4 regions of the Bacillus sp. YH3-2-B2 genome follow, and region 4 is predicted to be linked to each of the others. Evidence: predicted binding sites of a transcription regulator. Region 4 holds the regulator's gene; each other region holds the start of a gene.
What was found. The regulator Rex, encoded in region 4, represses fermentation and respiration genes when NADH is low (regulators of the CRP and FNR family bind a similar motif). The targets are predictions, from matches to a motif close to TTGTGAAATATTTCACAA.

Region 1 (2,206 bases), on a different contig from region 4:
AAAATGGAATCAGCAGCATCGCCCATGCGCCGTGCTGCTTCGGAATCATCGCCTTCATCGAAACCCTCCTTTTTATTTCATTATAAGTGCAAACACTCTCCTGATAAGTGACCTTTATCATACAAGCTGTGAAATACATCACTGCCGCGCGGGCTCAATCGGGCTACACTAAAGCTATCAATAGCACAGGAGGCTTTCCTATGAATCAGTGTGACTATTTATTATTTCTGAAACAACTTCCTATGTTTAATGAAGTGCCTCTGTCCATTGTCGAAACCTTGCTGAAAAACGGGACGTTTATCCGCGGCTCATCTGACCAATCTCCATCCTTTCTTCATTCACAATCCGTTTATATTGTATTAAAAGGCAATATCCGTTTTACGGACAGCAGGCTCCCTGAAGGGTCGCAAACCGTTGCGCTGTGGGAAAAAGGCGATGTGTTTCCGATTGATGAAAAAGGCGGGCTCTCTTTATCGCCTTTTATCTCAGTCAATGCCTCACCGGATATTCTGGTACTCCATATTCCATATTCCGTATTTAAGCAAATGATGTCTTACCATCCGCGGCTGCAAATGAACTTTTTGGCGATGCTTCAGCAAAATGTCTTCTGTTCCTATCAGTTGTTTTTGAGGTATCTGTATACATCACGGGATGAAAACGCCGAACCCGGTTCTTAAACAGAACCGGTTTTTTTGATGACGCGGGCGTCCCTATATCGTTTGAAAATCCTTCCTGCTGCTCTGTGTGAACGTTTTGTGAAAAAAGCAGAGTGTGTGACATAGTTCACAAGGTGATGCGCCGTCTCTGTTTATAGTGTACATAGCATCACCTGACTCGGAAGGAGTGAACGATCATGAAGAAAAAGAAAATGAGTCCGTTGCTCAGGAGATTAAACTATTTTTCTCCTATCGAACATCATTCAAATCATCATAGCCAAACGACAAGCGAAGATCGTGATTGGGAGAATGTATACAGAAACAGATGGCAGTACGACAAAGTCGTTCGCTCCACCCACGGCGTCAACTGCACGGGTTCTTGCAGCTGGAATATTTATGTGAAAAACGGAATTGTCACGTGGGAAGGACAAAACTTGAATTATCCATCAACAGGCCCGGATATGCCTGATTTCGAACCGAGAGGCTGTCCGCGGGGGGCCAGTTTTTCATGGTACATCTACAGCCCGCTCCGTGTGAAATATCCATATGTGCGAGGTGTGCTGATCAATTTGTGGCGGGAAGCATTGCAGGCGCATCAAAATCCGCTGGATGCCTGGAAATCGATCGTTGAAAACCCTGAAAAAGCGAAGTCCTATAAACAGGCAAGAGGGAAAGGCGGCTTTGTCCGCGCGGAATGGCCGGAAGTGCTGAAGCTGATTTCAGCCTCTCTGCTGTATACAGTGATGAAATACGGGCCTGACCGGAATGTCGGCTTTTCTCCGATCCCGGCGATGTCCATGATCAGCCACGCATCAGGCTCGCGATTCATGTCTTTAATCGGCGGCCCGATGCTCAGTTTTTATGACTGGTATGCGGATCTCCCGCCGGCGTCCCCGCAAATTTGGGGCGACCAGACGGACGTTCCGGAAAGCAGTGATTGGTACAATTCAGGCTACATCATCACATGGGGTTCCAACGTTCCGTTAACGAGAACGCCTGACGCGCACTTTTTGGCGGAGGCCCGCTATAAAGGGGCCAAGGTGATTTCAATCAGTCCCGATTTTGCGGAGTCCTCAAAGTTTGCGGATGACTGGCTCAGTATCCGCCAAGGGACTGACGGGGCGCTTGCGATGGCGATGGGTCACGTCATTTTGCAGGAATTTTACGTGAACCAAGAAACTGAACGTTTTATTGAGTACGCGAAGCAATACACTGATTTTCCATTTCTCGTCACCTTATCAAAAGAAAATGGCGTATACACAGCGGGGCGGTTTTTGCATGCGAAAGACATCGGGCGGCAGACAAAGCATGATCAGTGGAAGCCGGCGGTCTGGAATGAACAGACAGGTGCGTTTGCCATACCGCAAGGAACAATGGGCTCCCGCTGGGACGGGCAGCAGAAATGGAATCTGCACATGATCGACGAAGACACCGGGGAACAGATCGAGCCCCGTCTCACCGTGCTCGGAATAGAGGACGAAATCGGCTCGGTGCGCATTCCGTATTTTTCAAATGACGGAAACAAAGTGCTTGAGCGGAATCTTCCTATT
Region 2 (2,206 bases), on a different contig from region 4:
TGTAATGGCCGGGCAGCCTGAGGAACTCTCGAATCCGAATGGGAACAATCAAATATTTATGAATCAGCGCGGCTCAAAAGGCGTTGTGCTGGCTAATGCAGGATCGTCTTCTGTCACCGTCAATACTTCAACGAAATTGCCTGACGGCAGGTATGATAATAGGGCCGGCGCCGGTTCATTTCAAGTAGCGAACGGCAAACTGACAGGTACGATCAATGCCAGATCCGCGGCTGTTCTTTATCCCGATGATATTGGAAATGCGCCTCAGGTCTTTCTTGAGAATTACCAAACGGGGGCAGTCCATTCTTTCAATGATCAGCTGACGGTCACCCTGCGTGCAAATGCGAAAACAGCAAAAGCCGTTTACCAAATCAATAATGGGCAGCAGACAGCATTTAAGGATGGAGACCGATTAACGATCGGGAAAGGAGATCCAATCGGCACGACATACAACATCAAGTTAACCGGAACGAACGGCAAGGGTGCAGAGAGAACCCAAGAATACACGTTTGTCAAAAAAGACCCGGCCCAAACCAACATCATTGGCTATCAAAATCCGGATCATTGGGGCCAGGTAAATGCTTATATTTACAAACATGATGGAGGCAGGGCCATAGAATTAACCGGATCGTGGCCGGGGAAAGCAATGACTAAGAATGCAAATGGAATTTACACGCTGACGCTGCCTGCGAATGCGGATACGGCTAATGCCAAAGTGATTTTTAACAATGGCAGCGCCCAAGTGCCCGGACAGAACCAGCCCGGATTTGATTATGTGCAGAATGGTTTGTATAACAACTCCGGTTTAAACGGTTATCTTCCGCATTAATGGATAGGGCTATCATTACATCAGCGTGCCGGCAAACCCTTGCTTCTGGGAAAAGGACAGCGCATCTTCAATCACGCTGAAAAGATGACAACATCCTAAAACGGTTCCGTTTTAGGATGTTGTCAACAATCTGGAAACCATCACCGATATTTTTTTGTCCAAAAATCAAACTTTTCTCTTGCAAAAGTTTGTGAAGTATTGCACAATATAAATGTGAAATACTTCACAAGTTAAAAACAGACACCACGAAACACTGGAGGATGAGCATACATGATGAACGAACGAGTGAACAAAGTAGCATTAATCGGAGCAGGTTTTGTTGGAAGCAGTTATGCATTTGCGTTAATTAACCAAGGGATCACAGATGAGCTTGTGATCATTGATGTAAATAGAGAAAAAGCCATGGGCGATGTCATGGATTTAAATCACGGAAAGGCATTTGCGCCTCATCCGGTCAAAACGTCTTACGGCACATATGAGGATTGCAAGGATGCCGATATCGTGTGCATCTGTGCCGGGGCCAATCAAAAACCGGGCGAAACGAGACTTGAGCTGGTCGAAAAAAATCTCGCCATTTTTAAAAGCATTGTCGGTGAAGTAATGGCAAGCGGATTTGACGGCATCTTCCTCGTTGCCACAAACCCGGTCGACATTCTCACTTATGCGACATGGACATTCAGCGGCCTGCCGAAAGAACGCGTCATCGGCAGCGGCACGACACTGGATTCTGCGCGATTCCGTTATATGCTGAGTGAATACTTCGGCGCCGCTCCGCAAAACGTACACGCCCACATTATCGGTGAGCACGGCGATACCGAGCTTCCTGTATGGAGTCACGCCAATATCGGCGGAGTGCCGGTACAGCAATTGCTGGAGAAAAATGCAGCTTACAAACAGGACGAGCTGGATCAGATCGTTGACGATGTGAAAAACGCGGCCTACCATATTATCGAGAAAAAAGGCGCGACATATTACGGAGTGGCGATGAGCCTCGCCCGCATCACAAAAGCGATTTTGCGTAATGAAAACAGCATTTTAACCGTCAGCACATATCTGGACGGCCAATACGGTGTAAACGACGTCTTTATCGGCGTTCCGGCCGTCGTCAATCGGAACGGCATCGCAGGTGTGACGGAACTTGAGCTGAATGAAACAGAACAGGCTCAATTCAGCCGCAGCGCAAACGTGCTGAAAGATATTCTCGCTCCGCATTTCGCAGAGTAAACAAAAAAGCAGTACATGACAAACGCCATGTACTGCTTTTTTTAATTCGCTTTTTTCGCCATTTCCTGAGAGGTTTTTACTCTCGCTTTTCCCATAAACAAAATGGTAACGGCCGCAATGACGATCGGCGCCAGCGCAAGCGTAAATACATAT
Region 3 (2,206 bases), on a different contig from region 4:
GAGTGCGTAAGGAATTGAAATTTCTGATGTGTTTTTTTCTTTATTCGTATCAATATTCGCAAAAGCCGTCCACGCGGCAGGATCACCGCTGTCATCCCAAAGCGCTTCACTGGCGGCCATTTTCATCGGCTGCGATTCCATTAAATGCTCAGCCTGCATGTGTCCGCTGAACGCAACGCCGATACCGGCGATCAGACCGACAATCATCGAAAGCTTGAAAGATTTATGGAAGAAAGGCACTTCTTTTTTCTTCAATAATTTAAATGCGCTGACACCGGCGATAAAGAAAGCACCCGTCGCAAGCGCTCCGAAAATGACGTGAGGGAATTCAACCCAAAGCTGAGGGTTTGTCAAAAGCGCTCCGAAGTCATTCATTTCCGCGCGGCCGTTTTTAATCGTAAAGCCGACCGGCTCCTGCATGAATGAGTTTGCCGTCAAAATCCAGAAAGATGACATAATCGTTCCGAAGGATACAAGCCAAATGCAAAGCAAATGCACTTTTTTAGATAAACGGTCCCAGCCGAAAATCCATAATCCGATAAAAATAGACTCCATAAAAAACGCCAAAAGCGCTTCAATCGCAAGCGGAGCCCCAAATACGTCCCCGACAAAACGGGAATAATCAGACCAGTTCAATCCGAACTGGAATTCCTGAAGAATCCCTGTGACGACGCCGACAGCAAAGTTAATTAAAAAGAGATGCCCCCAAAATTTAGCCATTTTGAGATAGGCCTCTTGTTTTTTGACAACATAAAGCGTCTCCATCAAAGCAACCATAAACACAAGCCCGATAGACATAGGCACAAACAAGAAGTGAAACAATGTTGTAGATGCAAATTGAATGCGGGCTAATACCAACTCACTCATGATGTTTTTCCTCCAATCTGGTAAATTGCTCAACATTTCACAAACATAGTGAAATCATTGCTCGGTATTTCACAAAAAATGATATATTTGCTCAATGTTTCACAAGTTCGTCAAAACTATTGAAATATCAGCCTGTACACCCTGGGGGACAGCGGCTGTCATAGAAATGATTCAATATCATTACTTTACAACGATTCAGCCCAAAAAAAAAGATCAATATACCTAAAATCAGGCTGAAATTGTGACTGATTATTGTCGGATTTGTAGAGATTTTATGTCAGCACCTAGGATATTTGTCCCTTTGATATCGTACCTCTTTTTTATTCGTGTGGCGAACAAAATGCTTTTCTCGGTGAAAAAGCCCGCCAAATCGCCATTTTGAGAAAGAAAATGTGAAGAAAGCATGTCCTCTAGTAAATTCATAATATATGAACAATTTAAATTTTTTAGTATACTTTAAATGGGGATATTTTTTCACTACATAACGACTGGGGGAACAAGCATGGGAGAACTTCAACCAAAATTGCAAACGGATTCAATCCAAAAACAGGAACGGACTGATAACTGGTTTGCCAGAGCAATGAATATAAGAATCGGCATTATTCCTCTTCCTATCTATATCCTGCTTTTCTTGCTTATTACGGTGTTTGTCATGAGCCGTGATGTAAAAAGCGACATTCTGACATCAATTGCCGTCATGAGTTTTTTCGGATTTACCTTCGGCCAGATCGGAAAATCCATTCCGATCGTGCGGTCCATCGGCGGCCCTGCGATTCTCGCAACCTTTATTCCATCCGCTGTCGTCTACTACCACCTGCTTCCGAAAGACATTATTACTTCAACAACAGAATTCACGGAAAGCTCCAACTTTCTCTATCTATTTATTGCCGGTATCGTCGTCGGCAGTATTCTCGGGATGAAAAGAGAGACGCTCGTCAAAGCTTTCGTTAAGATTTTTATTCCGCTGATCGCCGGCTCGATCGCGGCCGCCATCGTCGGCTTATGCGTCGGGACGCTGCTCGGGCTCGGCTTTCAGCACACGCTGCTTTATATCGTCGTTCCGATTATGGCGGGGGGTGTCGGTGAAGGCGCGATTCCTTTATCCATCGGCTACTCCGATATTATGCCGATGTCCCAGGGAGACGCCTTTGCGCTTGTGCTGCCGTCCATCATGCTCGGCAGCCTGTGCGCTATTATGTTATCGGGTTTGCTGAATGTCATCGGGAAACGCAAACCGGAATGGACGGGCAACGGGAAGGTTGATAAGTCTGATCATTCCGCTCCCGCATTGGAACAGCCGGCCGATGATAAAACGTTTGATTTGTCCTTTTTCGCTTCG
Region 4 (2,206 bases):
TCACCTGGTTGACATCCAGGTCATTCGAGACCCGCTTCATAAAATCAACGACCAGCGGAAATAAAATATAATAAGAAAACGACACACCGCCGACAAACAGCACGATCGAAATCGGAATATAGCTGAGTGTTACTTTGCGCTCCTTCTCATACAGACCCGGGCTGACAAACGCCCAAATCTGATAGAGAATAATCGGCGAAGTCAAAATGATGCCGATGATAAACGCGAACTGCAAAAAGATAAACAGCGGATCCGTCAGGTTAAAAGCATTAAGGGTGAGCTCTTTTACTTCATCGGCTTTTTGAAGATACACAATGATAGGTTTTGCCAGAAAAAAGCCGGCAATAAAGAAAACCGTAAAGGATAACGCCACAATCAGCAATCGTTTCCGAAGTTCGGCAATATGCTCCACAAGCGTCATTTGATTCACTCTCATACGCGTCATCCTATCTTACTGTTCTTCTTTCTTTTTTTCCTCTTCTTCACCGGCTAATCCCTTAGTAGCGTTCTTAAATTCACGAAGCGTGTCCCCCGCCGCTTTTCCTAATTCGGGAAGCTTCTTCGGACCGAAAATAATTACCGCCACCACACCGATAACCGCCAGGCTTCCAGGACCGATCATGTGCAGCTCCTCCTTTCGCTATTCAATTTCTTCCAAAACAGAATAATGCTTCAAGAAATAAACCAATGATTGAAGCTCTACAGCTAAATCTATATGATGAATTCGAATGTGATCCGGCACATTCAAACGGGCCGGCGTAAAGTTAAGGATTCCCTTGATTCCGAGCGCCACGAGCCGGTCGGTGATTGACTGGGCGGCAACCGCCGGAACGGTAAGAATCGCCACGGGTTCATCCTTTATGTGAAGCTCTAAATCATCAAGATCAAAGACAGGCACACCGCCTACCTCAGTTCCTATTTTACTCTGATTTACATCAAAAGCCATAGATATTTTTGTGTTATTATTTTTTGTGAAATTATAGTGAAGAAACGCCGTCCCTAAATTCCCGACACCGATCAAAATGACGTTCGTCGTTTCATCCTGATCCAGTGTTTTTCTGAAAAATGACAGCAGGTAATCCACATTATAGCCGTATCCTTTTTTGCCGAGCGCCCCGAAATAGGAAAAATCCCGGCGGATCGTGGCCGAATCGACTTTTACCGCGTCGCTCAGTTCAGCTGATGAAACGCGCTGCTTTCCTGAGGCGTGTAAATTCTTTAAAAAGCGATAATAAAGCGGCAGCCTTTTTGCCGTCGCCTGTGGAATTTTTGATTGATCCTTGTTCATGATTGGTCCTCCACTTTATACTCAGATGCATCTCTTTTAAAATCACCGTTTTTGCCTCCTGTTTTTTCCATGAGGCAGGTCGGGCCGATGACCATTCCTTTATCCAGCGCCTTGCACATGTCATACACGGTCAAAGCGCAGACTGAAGCGGAAGTTAGCGCTTCCATTTCCACACCTGTACTCCCTTTCGTTTTTACGCTTGCCTGTATATGAAGAACGGCTTCGGAATCCTTTTCCTCCCAGCCGAATGAAATGTCGACGCTGCTTAAAGAAAGCGGGTGGCACATCGGAATAATCGCTGACGTCTGCTTTGCGGCCATAATTCCTGCCACCTGTGCGACAGCCAGCACGTCTCCTTTTCCGATCTCGCGGTTTTTGATTCTGCTGTACACGTCATGCTTCATGTGTACGCTGGATATCGCAGCGGCAGTACGGACTGTTGAAGATTTATCGCTTATATCCACCATGCGGGCACGGCCTTCTTCATTAAAATGAGAAAATCCATTCATATTTAAACTCTCCTTACTTCTGATCATACACTATTTTCTCCCTGATGTCTTATCCTATAATGTTCCAATTCTGATGTATTGTTTGCTGACAGCAGGTTGATAAGCTACACTTAACTTATTATAACAGAGGTGAAATAATATGATGATCTTACAAATTAATCAGCTATCCAAATCTTTTGGCGCTGATCCTATTTTAAACAATATAAAGCTTGAAGTCAGATCTCGGGATCGCATCGCCATAGTAGGCAGAAACGGAGCCGGCAAATCAACTCTCCTTAAAATTATCGCAGGTCACCTTTCATATGAAAAGGGTGAATTAATCAAACCGAAAGAATTAACGATGGGATATCTTGTCCAGCACACTGGCTTGGAATCCCAGCTTACCATAAAAGAAGAACTGCTGAGCGTT

Region 1: ACWJJX_RS06825 (nitrate reductase subunit alpha) is a predicted target of Rex. The motif match lies at 772-789, and genes of this name have one in related genera.
Region 2: ACWJJX_RS15300 (L-lactate dehydrogenase) is a predicted target of Rex. The motif match lies at 1,041-1,058, and genes of this name have one in related genera.
Region 3: ACWJJX_RS06060 (cytochrome ubiquinol oxidase subunit I) is a predicted target of Rex. The motif match lies at 955-972, and genes of this name have one in related genera.

The regions. Positions count from the first base shown of each region.
Region 1 is NZ_JBSJQE010000002.1:371,048-373,253, forward strand. Features, by position in the region: gene ACWJJX_RS06815 (YwiC-like family protein) at 1-58, opposite strand, end outside; gene ACWJJX_RS06820 (cyclic nucleotide-binding domain-containing protein) at 201-677, shown strand; gene ACWJJX_RS06825 (nitrate reductase subunit alpha) at 854-2,206, shown strand, end outside.
Region 2 is NZ_JBSJQE010000004.1:118,977-121,182, forward strand. Features, by position in the region: gene amyE (alpha-amylase) at 1-829, shown strand, start outside; gene ACWJJX_RS15300 (L-lactate dehydrogenase) at 1,100-2,053, shown strand; gene ACWJJX_RS15305 (MDR family MFS transporter) at 2,095-2,206, opposite strand, start outside.
Region 3 is NZ_JBSJQE010000002.1:229,042-231,247, reverse strand. Features, by position in the region: gene ACWJJX_RS06060 (cytochrome ubiquinol oxidase subunit I) at 1-867, opposite strand, end outside; gene ACWJJX_RS06055 (2-hydroxycarboxylate transporter family protein) at 1,370-2,206, shown strand, end outside.
Region 4 is NZ_JBSJQE010000005.1:263,084-265,289, forward strand. Features, by position in the region: gene tatC (twin-arginine translocase subunit TatC) at 1-445, opposite strand, end outside; gene ACWJJX_RS17970 (twin-arginine translocase TatA/TatE family subunit) at 452-622, opposite strand; gene ACWJJX_RS17975 (redox-sensing transcriptional repressor Rex) at 641-1,288, opposite strand; gene moaC (cyclic pyranopterin monophosphate synthase MoaC) at 1,285-1,797, opposite strand; gene abc-f (ribosomal protection-like ABC-F family protein) at 1,937-2,206, shown strand, end outside.